One region of the Verrucosispora sp. WMMD703 genome, then DNA from elsewhere that is predicted to be linked to it. Evidence: riboswitches for the same ligand, from Rfam matches in the RefSeq annotation. Region 1 holds a riboswitch; the other holds the start of a gene.
What was found. A riboswitch is a leader RNA that binds a small molecule or an ion and turns the genes downstream of it on or off. The one in region 1 is predicted to bind thiamine pyrophosphate.

Region 1 (6,244 bases):
TGTCCCCGGTCAGCTCCACCTCCGCGAACGGCACCCGGACGTCCGGCCGTGATCCCTCGACGTACACCTTGCGACGTGCCTGCATGACAGCCTCCCTGATCAGGCGGACCAGCCGAAGTGGTCCATCGGTCCACGGCCCGCGCCCAGCTCCCAGTCCCGCGCGCCGGTCAGCGCCCGGGTCACGTACTCCTTGGCCGCCCGGACCGCCACCGGCACCGGATCGCCCAGCGCCAGCCGCACCGTCACGGCCGCCGAGAACGAGCAACCGGTGCCGTGGGTGTGCCGGGTCGGCACCCGCGGGGCACGCAGCACCGTCGTCCCATCCGGGCCGTGCAGCACGTCCACCGCCTCCGCACCGGCGTCCACGTCGCCGCCGGTCACGATCACCCACTCCGGTCCGCCGGCCGCCAGGGCCCGCGCCGCCGTGGTCATCTCCGCCACGTCGGTCACGGCCGCCCCGGTGAGGGCGGCGGCCTCCGCGCTGTTCGGTGTGGCCACCCGGGCGTACGGCAGCAACCGCTCCACCGCCTCCACCACGCCGAGCTGGTGTCCGCTGGTGGCCACCAGCACCGGGTCGACGACCAGTTGCGGTAGCCGGTCGGCCGCCGCCGCGTCGGCGATCGCGGCCGCCACGGCCGGGGTGCCCAGCATCCCGGTCTTGACCGCCCGTACCGCGAAGTCCGACAGCACGCTGTCCAGCTGATCGGTGACCAGTCGCGGGGGCAGCGGCAGCACCGCGTCCACGCCCCGGGTGTTCTGCGCGGTGACCGCCGTCAGCACGCTCGTGCCGTACGCGCCGAGCGCGGCGAAGACCTTCAGGTCGGCCTGGATGCCGGCGCCGCCACCGGAGTCGGAACCGGCGACGGTCAGCACGGTGGTTGGGGTCACGGCAGTTCCTCTTGGTCTGGGGTTGTCTTGTGGTTGCGGTTGGGGGCTGCGGCCGACCGTGCCCACTCCGGGCGGTCAGGCTTGATCCCTGCGTGGGCACGGTCGGCCGCAGCCCCGTCGTGGTCATCGCCCGCCGGAACGTGCCAGCTTGGCGGATTCTTGGCGGGTTCCGGAGCGGTCGTGGCGTGGAAGGCGGCGGTCAGGGTGCTTGCTGTCTGCTGTGGGTCGTTGGCGCGCATGATGGCGCCGAGGACTGCCACTCCGGTGGCTCCGGCCTGGACGCAGGCGTGTACCTGGTCGGGGGTTTCGATGCCGCCGAGGGCCAGCGCGGGCACCGGGCTCAGCCGGATCAGCTCGGCCAGCCCTGCGGCGAGCAGGGGCGGGCCGTAGCCAGGCTTGGTGCGGGTGGGGAAGACCGGCGAGAGGGTCACGTAGTCCTCGGTGGTGAGCCGGCGCAGTTCCGCCGGGTCATGGCAGGAGCGGCCGACCAGGTCGGCGGGGGGCGGTGGATACGGCCCGGCCGCCGACAGATGCAGCGCGGTCAGGGAGCTGCCGGTGCCGGTGGCGCCGGCCCAGGTGCGGGAGCCGGCTTTCTCGGCGCTGGCCGGCCGGCCCGGCTTGTCGCCCAGCAGCGGGTCGGGGCCGGCGACGAGGAGAGTTCCGCCGACCTCGGTCAGGATCGACCGCAGCTCGACGGCGAGGGCGAGGCGTTCGACGCGCGGCAGATCCCTCTCCCGCAGCACCACCCAGCCCACTCCCCCGGCCACGGCCGCCGCCACCACCCGAACCAGCCCACCCCGCGCCACCCGCCGATCCGTCAGCAGCACGACCCCCGAGGGCACTTGGATCTTGGTACGAACCGGCCCCTGTAGGGGCGCTCCCAGGCCAAGATTCACGAGATCAGCTTGTGCGGTCACAGGTGGGGGCGGCCTTCGTCTTGGGTGGAGGGCAGGGCGTGGAAGCGGCGGGGGATGCGACCGGCGGCGTGGGCGAGGCGGCCGGCGGCGATCGCGTACCGCATCGCGGTGGCCATCGCCACCGGGTCGGCGGCCCGGGTCACCGCGCTGGCCAGCAGCACCGCGTCACAGCCCAGCTCCATGGCGAGCGCCGCGTCGGAGGCGGTGCCGATCCCCGCGTCCAGGATCACCGGCACGCTCACGTCCTGCCGGATGAGCCGGATGTGATGCGGATTGTTGATCCCCAGGCCGGAGCCGATCGGCGCGCCGGCCGGCATCACCGCCGCGCAACCGACGTCGGCCAGCCGCCGTGCCAGCACCGGGTCGTCGGAGGTGTACGGCAGCACGGTGAACCCGTCGTCGACCAGTTCCTCGGCGGCGCGCAGCAACTCCACCCCGTCGGGCAGCAGCGTCCGCTCGTCGCCGATCACCTCCAGCTTGACCCAGTCGGTCTCGAACGCGTCCCGGGCCAGCCGGGCCACCTTCACCGCCTCGCCCGCCGTGTAGCAGCCGGCGGTGTTGGGCAACAGCCGCACCCCACACCGGTCGAGCAGGTCCAGCAGACCGCCCGAGCCGCCGGGCACCGTTTCGACCCGGCGCAGCGCCAGGGTGACCAGCTCGGTGCCGGACGCCCGGATCGCCTGCTCAAGCACGTGCAGGTTGGCCGCGCCGCCGGTACCGAGGATCAGCCGGGAGTTGAACCGGACACCGCCCAGCTCGAAGGCGCTCGATTCGCTGTCCATCCGACTCACCCGCCCTGGGCGGCGCTGAGCACCTCGACCCGGTCGCCGCCGCGCAGCACCGTCGCCGGCCAACCGGTACGCGGCACCACCTCACCGTTGACCGCCACCGCGACACCGCGCTGTTGGCCGGTGATGTCGCGGACCAGGTCGGCCACGGTCAGTCCGTCCGGCAGGCTGCGCCCGGCACCGTTCACCGTCAGTTCCACGAGTTCTCCTCCGTCGAGTGCGGGAAAGCGCCAGCGACCGGTGCGCCCACGACGCCGGGCGGGTCGGCGAACCGGTCCGGCCGGAAGGGCGCCAGCAGTGTGTCGGAGTTGCCCTCCCCGGTGACCAGATCGGTGATCAGGTCGGCGGTGACCGGGGTCAGCACGATCCCGTGCCGGTGGTGGCCGGTGGCGACCAGGACGTCCGGGTGCCCCGGCAACGGGCCCAGGATCGGCGCATTGTCCGGTGTGCCGGGGCGCAGCCCCGCCAGCGTCTCCACCAGGTCGTACTCGGCGATCTCGGGCAGCAGATCGACGGCGGCCCGCAGCAGCCGCAGCACCGCTCCGGCGGAGACGTCCAGGTCGGAGCGCTCCTCGACGGTCGCGCCGACGACCACCTCACCGCTGTCGCGCGGCACCAGGTAGACGTGCTCGCCATCGGCGTACCCCCGGATCACGTGCCGAAAGCCTGGCGGCCCGCCATCCGGCGCGCGCAGCCGCAGCACCTGTCCCTTGACCGGACGGACCGGCAGGCCGGTCAGGGCCGCGCTGCCGCAGCCGGCGGCGACCACCGTCGCGCCGGCCGTGACGTCGGACAGCCGGCGCACCGGCTCGGCGACCAGCACCGCTCCCGCCCGCTCCGCCGCCAGCCGCAGCGCCGGTACCAGCCGGCGCGGGTCGACCTGATGGTCGGTGGCGGCGAGCGCGCCGCCGCGCACCCGGGGCGCCAGCGCCGGCTCGCGATCGCGCAGCGGCGACGGGCGCAGCGGCGTCACCGGCAACCCCAGCTCCTGCTGGTACGCCCAGAGCCGACGTGCCTCGGCGAGGTCGTCGACGGTCAGCCCGACCATCAGGGTGCCCTCGGTCCGGTAGCCGATGTCGGCGCCGGTCACCTCGGTCAGTTCGGCGGCGAACCCGGGCCAGCGGCCGGCCGACTCGGTAAGCAGGGCGGTCAGCTCCCGCTCGCCGAAGTACGCCTCGGCGACCGGTGCCAGCATGCCGGCAGCCACGTGCGAGGCGCCCGACCCGGGTGCCGGATCGTGCACGACCACGCGCAACCCGCGCGCCGCGCACCGCCAGGCGACCGCCCACCCGATCGGCCCGCCCCCCACGACGGCCACATCGGGCCGGCGCTGCGACACCACGTTGGTGGTGGCGGGGCGGCCGGTCATGTCAGCGCCCGAACCAGCTCGGCGGCGGCGCGGGCGGGATCGGCGGCTCCGGAGAGCGCACCGACCACCGCCACCCCGTACGCGCCGGCGGCCCGCAACTCGGGCACGTCCGCCGCCGTCACCCCACCGATGGCGATCACCGGCACCTCGACCGCCTCGACCACCGCCCGGACACCTGCCACACCGATCGGCGGTGGCAGCCCGTCCTTGGTGGCGGTGGCGCGGCACGGCCCCACCCCCAGGTAGCTCGCCCCGGCGGTTACCGCCGCGAGCGCGGTTGCCGGTTCCCGCGCGGTGGCGCCCAGCACCGCCGCCGGTCCGAGCACCTCCCGGGCCGCCGCCACGGGCAGGTCGTCGGCACCGACGTGGCCGCCGGCGGCGCCGGTGGCCAGTGCCACGTGCAGTCGGTCGTTGACCAGGCAGGGCACTCCGTACGGCGCACCGAGGGCCAACACCTGCCGGGTCAGCTCGTACGCCTGCCGGTCGGTCGCGCTGTCCTCCACGCGGACCTGCACCACCAGCTGGGTGTGGGCCACCGGAAGCACGGCACGGAGCACGGCGAGCGGATCCCGCCCGGCGCGGGTGTCGGTGATCAGATGCAGTCGTCCCAGGGACGGCACGGCAACACTCCTCCCTGCGCCGGCATTACCCGGATCAGGTTCGACGGTCGGGGGCTCACAGCCCCCCTCTCAGCCCGGTACACCGGGCTCCCGTGGGTTCGTTGGGTGTCACCGTACGTCGTTTCGCCGGCTCCGCCAAGCCCGTCCCGCGCCGCCGGTGGCGGCGCGGGCCACCCGGTCATGCCGACTCCGCCACGGCCTGCTGAACGGACTCGCGGCAGCACGGCGGCCGGAAAAAGGCCGGATATGCAGTGACTCACACCAATAGGAATGGCCCCGTTACCAAAACGTTACAAGGCTCCACCTTGCTCGAAACTAGATTCACTAACGCAAATTGAGTGATCGGATCGGCTGAGTCGGCACCCAGACCTCGCTCGTCAGGTATGGGCGGTCGGACCGACGGGAGTGACCACCGCCGTCCACTCCGAACCGTCCCACGGACAGAGGAGATCTTCGTGCCCCGACTCAGTCGGCGCCGAGCCCCGCTCGCCGCAGTCACCATGGCGTTACTCGCCCTTGCACTCATCCTGGCCGCCGCACCGGCCCCGATCACCGGCCCCGCCGCCGCTCAGGCCGCCCGCCCCACCGTTCCGGTCGCCGCGGCGGCGGTGGAGCCGTTCTCCGTCCTGGTCTTCTCCAAGACCGCCGGATTCCGACACGACTCGATCCCGGCCGGCATCAGCGCGATCCAGCAACTCGGCACGGCGAACGGGTTCACCGTCACCACCACCGAGGACAGCGCCGCCTTCACCGACACCAACCTCGCCAGGTTCCAGGCGGTCATCTGGTTGTCGACAACCGGTGACGTGCTCAACGCCAGCCAGCAGGCGGCCTTCGAGCGCTACATCCGCGCCGGTGGCGGATACGTCGGCGTGCACGCCGCGTCGGACACCGAGTACGACTGGGCCTGGTACGGCCAACTGGTCGGTGCCTACTTCAACAACCACCCGGCCAACCAGACGGCGACGGTGAAGGTCGAGGACACCACCCACGAGTCGACCCGGCACCTGCCGGAGCGGTGGTCCCGTTACGACGAGTGGTACAACTTCCGCACCAACCCCCGCGCCCGTCAGGTGCAGGTGCTGGCCTCGCTCGACGAGCGCAGCTACAGCCCGGGCAGCGGAGCGATGGGGCACGACCACCCGATCGCCTGGTGCCAGAACTTCGACGGTGGCCGGTCCTGGTACACAGGTGGCGGGCACACCCAGGATTCCTTCGCCAACGCCGAGTTCCGGCAACACCTGCTCGGTGGTATCCAGACCGCTGCCGGGGTGGTGCACGCCGACTGCGGTGCCGGCCGGGCCGCCAGCTTCGAGAAGGTGACCCTGGACAGCAACACCAGCAACCCGATGGAGCTGGACATCGCCCCCGACGGGCGGGTCTTCTACATCGAGCGCGACGGCCGGGTGCAGATCATCAAGCCGGACACCGGCCAGACGGTCACCGCGCTGCGGCTGAGCGTCTTCGCCGGCAACGAGGACGGCCTGCTGGGCATCCGGCTCGACCCCAACTTCGCCAGCAACGGGTGGGTCTGGCTCTACTACGCCCCGAGCGCGGGTGGCTCCCGCAACCACCTGTCCCGGTTCACAGTCACCGGAGACACGATCAACCCGTCGAGCGAGCGGGTCGTCCTGGAGGTGCCCACGCAGCGCAACACCTGCT
Region 2 (6,244 bases), 600 kb from region 1:
ACCTCGGGCATCGATGCGCATGCCGGCAGCCTACCGACGACCCGACGCCGGCTCCGAAAGGTGACAATCAACAGGGCGGCTCGGCCAGCCGCTCCATCCGGTTCCAACCGGTCCAGCCTCGTTCGCGCAACAACTCCTGCAGTCGTTGCATCCGGGGATCGGCCTCGACGGCGAGCGCGTCCAGCAGGTCGTGCATCAGGTCCTGGTAGTCCCCATCGGAGGGTTCGAACGTGCCGGCGGCGTACGCCTGCTCAGCCAGGTTGGCAATGATGTCGGCGGCCTCCGCCAAGCGTGGGTCGTCGTCGGCGTCGCCGTCGAGGATCTCCGACAGCACCCGGTAGAGCCGGACGACCCGCGGGTCGTCGAGCTGCGCGAGTTTGCCGGGCATGAACTCGCGGATGTGATCGGGCCAGCGGGCGGCGACCAGGATCCAGCCGTCCCGCTCGCCCGCCATCACCCGCTCGGACACACCGATTTCCCGGAGCCGATCGAGGTAGGCGGTCACCTCCGGGGGGAGTGTCAGACCGTCCCCGGCCGCGAGCTGCGCGATCTGCCGACGGCTGGTCTGCAACCGTTCGATCTCTTCCCGCAGGTGACCGTCGATCCCGCGGATCGCTTCCGCGAAGGTCGCCGCATCGGCTTCGAGTAGCTGACTGATCCGGGACAGCGGCACACCGGCGTTGGCGAGAGTGCGGATCCTGATGAGGGACACGGCCGCCGTCGGGCCGTACCGCCGGTAACCCGAGGCGTCCCGCTCCGGCTCGGGCAGCAGCCCGATCTGGTGGTAGTGCCGCACCGTCCGCACCGTGACACCGGCGTACGCCGCCAGTTGACCGATCGTCAGCATGCCCCGATCCTGCCCCCACCACACCGGGCCCGGCCGAGTCGGGCTAACGCGGTAGGCCACGTACGAGTCGGACCCGGTCTCGATCGCACCACCGAAGCCGTGGACGAACAGCAGCATGAAGGCGATCGGCACATGCCGCTTCAGTGCTGTTCCTTGTCTGTGCCGGCACCGACGAGGGTGAGGAAGATGTCTTCGAGGTTCCGCTGCTTCTCGACGTACTCGACCTCGGCGGGTGGCAGGATCCGCCTCAGCTCGTCGAGGGTGCCGTCCACGATGATTCGTCCCTCATGGAGGATCGCGATCCGGTCGGCGAGGTTTTCCGCCTCGTCGAGATACTGGGTAGTGAGCAGCACGGTCGTGCCGCCCTGAGCGAGTTCGTTGACGGCGTGCCACACCTCAAGGCGCGCCTGCGGGTCCAGCCCGGTCGTCGGCTCGTCGAGGAAAACGACAGGCGGATTCCCGATCAGACTCATCGCGATGTCCAGCCGGCGGCGCATGCCCCCGGAGTACGTCGCCACCCTGCGGGCACCCGCCTCGGTCAATGCGAAGCGCTTCAACAGCTCGTCCGCGATCGCGCCGGGTGCCTTGAGGTGCCGCAGCCTGGCGACGAGGACGAGGTTCTCGCGCCCGGTGAGGATCTCGTCGACCGCCGCGAACTGCCCGGCGAGGCTGATGGACTCGCGCACGTCGGCCGCCCGCGTCGCGACGTCGAAGCCGTTGACGTGTGCGGTGCCCGCGTCGGCCTTGAGCAGCGTGGAAAGGATCTTCACCACCGTGGTCTTGCCCGCGCCGTTCGAGCCGAGCAGGGCGAAGATGCTCCCCCGCGCGACCTCGAAATCCACGCCACGCAGCACGTGCAGCTTCTGGTACGACTTCGCCAGGCCCCGCACCCGGATCGCGGGCCCCTGAAGCTCACTGGTCGTCGCCGGGATTGTCATGCCGATCAGCATGGAGGGCTGACGCAGCGTCAGGGTCAAGCCCGCAGCGGGCACCGATCTCGCAGGGGGTGGCGCGACGTCAGTCGTACGGACGCTTGGGGACAGGCACCTGCCGCCAGGACTCGACCTCAAGGTAGGGGATCTCCGCGTCGTTCACCGGATCCCGGCCGAGTCGATCGCTGTAGCGGCCGGTCACCTCGACCCAACTGTCGTCGGGCAGCCCGGCCGGTACGTCGCCGGTCAACCCGAGCTTGACCGGTCGGCCGTCGGCGGCGCAGCAGGACAGCACCATCCGGGCCAGGATCGGCTGGCCGTCCGCGCCGGTGGCAATGAAGCCGGTGAGCTGAACCCGCCGATCGCCGATCGACGTGCCCCGGTCGAACAGCGCCCGGGAGGCGTAGTCCAGGACGCTGACCTGCACCGGGTCACCCTCGGGCAGCGGCGGGTAGTCCGACTGCTGTTGGCTGCTCAACGCCGTGCCGGCCTGACCCGCCGCGTACGACCCGAGGGCCGGCGGGGCGACCAGCAGCAGGCCGAGCACAGGCAGGATCAGCAGCCAACCGACCCGCGGCTCGTGGTGGGCGTGCCCGTGCCCGTCGTGCCCGTCGGGGCGGTCGGGGCGGTCGGGGCGGTCGGGGCCGACGGTGGGACCGTCGGCGGGGACCAGCGCGCGGGGGGCCGGCGGGCGCATCTCGTACCAGAGCGTCATGATCGCGGCGGCGACCAGCAGCAGGCCGGCGGCGATCAGGAAGGGACGCAGGCCCTCCTTGACGTAGCGCAGGTAGAGGTCGGTGACGCTGGCCCGGATCACCGCGCCGCCGAGCAGCAGCAGGATCACCGCCTGCGCCTGCCGGTTCACAGCAGCACCGCCCCGGCGCCGACGGCGACCAGCACGGCCACCGCGAAGGTGGTCGGCGCGAACCGGAAGGCGAAGCGGCGGCCGAACACCCCGGCCTGCATCGAGATCAGCTTGAGATCGACCATCGGCCCCACCACCAGGAAGACCAGTCGGGACGTGAGCGAGAACTGGGACAGCGAGGCAGCGACGAAGGCATCAGCCTCCGAGCAGAGCGAGAGCAGCACGGCGAGCAGCGCCAGCGCCAGGATCGACAGCCACGCGTTGTCGGCGAGGGTCTGCAACCACCGCTCCGGCACCAGCACGTTGATGCTTGCGGCGGCCATCGCGCCGAGTACCAGGAAACCACCGGCGTGAGTCACGTCGTGGCGGACGGCGGCCCAGAAGGCCCGGCCCCGGGACGCGTCGTCCAGCTCCGGGCGGCGCGGCATCCTGATCCACTCGGTGCGCCCGAGCCGCAGCCAGAGCCACCCCATGATCATGGCGACGATCAGGCTGGCGACGCCCCGGGCAAGGACCATCTCGGGGTTGTTCGGGAAGGCGACCGCCGTGGCGGTGAGCACGATCGGGTTGACAGCCGGGGCGGCGAGCAGAAACGCCAGCGCGGCGGCCGGGGTCACGCCCCGCCGGATCAGTGACCCGGCAATCGGTACCGAACCGCACTCGCAGCCCGGCAGCACCACCCCGGCCGCGCTGGCTGCCGGCACCGCCAACGCCGGGTGCCGGGGCAACGCCTTCGCCCAGAAGGATCGGGGCACGAAGACCGCGATCACGGCGGAGAGCAGCACTCCGAAGGCCAGGAACGGCACTGCCTGCACCATGATCGAGACGAAGACGGTGGTCCAGGTCTGGATGCGGGGATCGTCCAGGGCGGCGGCGATCGGCTCCCGAAAGATGATCAGGATGATCAGCAGCGCCGCGAGAACCTCCACCGAGCCGATCCGGTCACCGAGCCAGCGCCGGGGTGGCTCGCCACCGGCAGGCTCCGGTGGGCGCGTCTCGATGTCGACGCCCCCGGCCGAGGATCGGGGCTCCGGTTCGCCCGGCACGGCCCGGTCAGTGTCTGTGGTCACCCGTCACCCTTCGGCCGTGGCGGATCGGCGGACTGAGATTACCGTCCGGCGCGGATGACGTCGATGGATGTCACAGATTCGCCCAAACTTCCGGGAGCCCCCGGCCACCGGACCAACGGATGCGAGTAACCGTCGTGACCTGGGGAGATCACATTGCCGGTGGATCTTCCGTGGTGCTAGCGTCGGCGAGACAGACAACACCTCCGACAGGGGAGCGCACAGCGCTGAGAGTGCGGGTCCGCCCGCAGACCCTCCGTACCTGATCTGGGTAATGCCAGCGCAGGGAGTTCGGTCCACCTCCAGCCCGCCACCGTTCGGCGCCGCCGGCCGGGGCGTGCGTCTTGCCTGGTTCGCATCTGGACTGGGAGCAATCATCGTGCAAACCACCGACAGCAACCGCTGGCGCACCATCGACATCGTGGTGGCATCGGTCATCGCCGTCGCCTTCGGCGTCATCTTCTGGGCCTGGGGCGTGGTGTGGAGCGCCACCGAGGGCGCCTTCAGCTTCTTCCCGCCGGCACAGACCCTCATCTACGGTGTCTGGCTGGTGCCGGCCGTGCTCGGCGGCCTGGTCATCCGCAAGCCCGGCGCCGCGCTGTACTGCGAACTGCTGGCCGCGATCATCTCGGCCCTGCTGGGCAGCCAGTGGGGCACCATCGTCCTGTTGCAGGGCCTGATGCAGGGTGTCGGCGCCGAGTTGGCCTTCGCCGCCTTCCGGTACCGCTCCTACCGGCTGCCGGTCGCCCTGCTGGCCGGTGCGCTGACCGGCCTCAGCGCGGCAATCTTCGACTTCGTCTACTGGAACGCCGAACGCGACATCGCCACCTACCGCCTGCCCTACGCCGCGCTCACCGTCGTCAGCGCCACCGTCATCGCCGGCGCCGGCGCGCACGCCCTGACCCGCGCCCTGGCCCGCACCGGCGTCCTCGACCGCTTCCCCGCCGCCCGCGAACGCCCCCTGGTCTGACCTCCCCGGCAGTGTCGATCTCCACAGCAACCGTCAGGAAGAAAAGGAGGGCGGGATGGGTGAGGGGGTGTGGGTACGGGGGTTTGGGTGGCGGCATGCCGGGAGGCGTGACTGGGCGGTGCGCGGGGTCGAGCTGCGGGTGGAGCGCGGCGAGAAGGTGCTGCTGTTGGGGGCGTCCGGGGCCGGCAAGAGCACGTTGCTGGCGGCGCTGGCCGGCCTGCTGCCCGAGGACTCCGGGGAACACGAGGGCAGCATCGAGATCGACGGCCGGCCGGTCGACGAGGCCCGGGACCGGGTCGGCATCGTCTTCCAGGACCCACAGTCCCAGCTCGTCATGGCCCGCAGCGGCGACGACGTGGCGTTCGGGCTGGAGAACCGGGGCGTGCCGGCCGGACAGATCTGGCCGCGGGTGGACGAGGCGCTGCACCGGGTGGGCTTCCCGTACCCGAGGGACCGACCCACCGCGGCGCTCTCCGGCGGCGAACAACAGCGCCTCGCCCTGGCCGGCGTGCTGGCGCTGCGTCCCGGCCTGCTGCTGCTGGACGAACCCACCGCCAACCTCGACCCCGCGGGTGCCGCCCTGATCCGCGCGGCGCTCACCCGGGCGGTGGACGCCGACACCACCCTGATCCTGGTCGAGCACCGGGTCGCCGAAGCGCTGCCCCTGGTAGACCGGGTGGTGGTGCTCGAACCCGGCGGCGGGGTCCGCGCCGACGGCCCACCGGAGGCGGTCTTCGCCGCGCACGGCGACGCCCTCGCCGCCGAGGGGGTCTGGGTGCCCGGCCGGGAGATCCCGCCACGCCGGGCCGCCGGCCCGGCCGGCGAGGTGCTGCTCACCGCCGAACAGCTCGGCCAGCCACCCCGGCTGGCCGCCACCGACCTGACCGTACGAGCCGGCGAGGCGCTCGCGGTGCTCGGACCGAACGGCGCCGGGAAGTCCACCCTGGCGCTGCTGCTCGGCGGACTCCTCCGGCCCGGCACCGGGCGGCTGACGGCCAGCCCGGAACTGGCCGGAACGGACTCGCGCACCGCACCGCACCGATGGCGGGCACCGGCGCTGACCCGCCGGATCGGCTCGGTGTTCCAGAATCCCGAGCACCAGTTCGTCACCGGCACGGTCTTCGACGAGCTGGCCCTGGGGCCGAGGCGGACCGGGGCGTCCGAATCGGCGGTGCACGACCGCGTGACGGAACTGTTGAGCCGGCTGCGGCTGGATCGGCTCGCCGCCGCCAACCCGTACACCCTCTCCGGCGGCGAGGCGCGGCGGCTGAGCGTGGCGACCGCCCTGGCCACCGCGCCCCGCCTGCTCATCTGCGACGAACCCACCTTCGGCCAGGACCGGCGCACCTGGCGCGAGCTGGTGGATCTCCTCGCCGACCTGCGCGACGCCGGACACGGCCTGGTCACCGTCACCCATGACGCCGACTTCGTGGCCGCGTTGGCCGACCGTACGCTGGCCCTCGCTCCGCCCGACACGGGACCGGCACGACCATGATCACCCTGGAGCCGATCGCCCGGCCGGGCGCGCCGCTGGCCCGGCGAAATCCGGTGGCCAAACTGGCA

Region 2: linked by a shared signal. The riboswitch ahead of ACN26Z_RS24775 (ECF transporter S component) and the one ahead of thiE (thiamine phosphate synthase) in region 1 are both predicted to bind thiamine pyrophosphate.

The regions. Positions count from the first base shown of each region.
Region 1 covers NZ_JBMHMM010000004.1:5,935,759-5,942,002, forward strand. The annotation lists gene thiC (phosphomethylpyrimidine synthase ThiC) at 1-85, opposite strand, end outside; gene thiD (bifunctional hydroxymethylpyrimidine kinase/phosphomethylpyrimidine kinase) at 100-888, opposite strand; partial or broken gene ACN26Z_RS27510 (thiamine phosphate synthase) at 1,062-1,736, opposite strand; gene ACN26Z_RS27515 (thiazole synthase) at 1,802-2,587, opposite strand; gene thiS (sulfur carrier protein ThiS) at 2,593-2,793, opposite strand; gene thiO (glycine oxidase ThiO) at 2,784-3,962, opposite strand; gene thiE (thiamine phosphate synthase) at 3,959-4,582, opposite strand; TPP riboswitch at 4,577-4,686, opposite strand; gene ACN26Z_RS27535 (ThuA domain-containing protein) at 5,083-6,244, shown strand, end outside.
Region 2 covers NZ_JBMHMM010000004.1:5,334,724-5,340,967, forward strand. The annotation lists gene ACN26Z_RS24750 (alpha/beta fold hydrolase) at 1-21, opposite strand, end outside; gene ACN26Z_RS24755 (MerR family transcriptional regulator) at 68-847, opposite strand; gene ACN26Z_RS24760 (ABC transporter ATP-binding protein) at 988-1,785, opposite strand; gene ACN26Z_RS24765 (TIGR03943 family putative permease subunit) at 1,865-2,644, opposite strand; gene ACN26Z_RS24770 (permease) at 2,641-3,645, opposite strand; TPP riboswitch at 3,913-4,018, shown strand; gene ACN26Z_RS24775 (ECF transporter S component) at 4,091-4,681, shown strand; gene ACN26Z_RS24780 (ABC transporter ATP-binding protein) at 4,737-6,176, shown strand; gene ACN26Z_RS24785 (energy-coupling factor transporter transmembrane component T family protein) at 6,173-6,244, shown strand, end outside.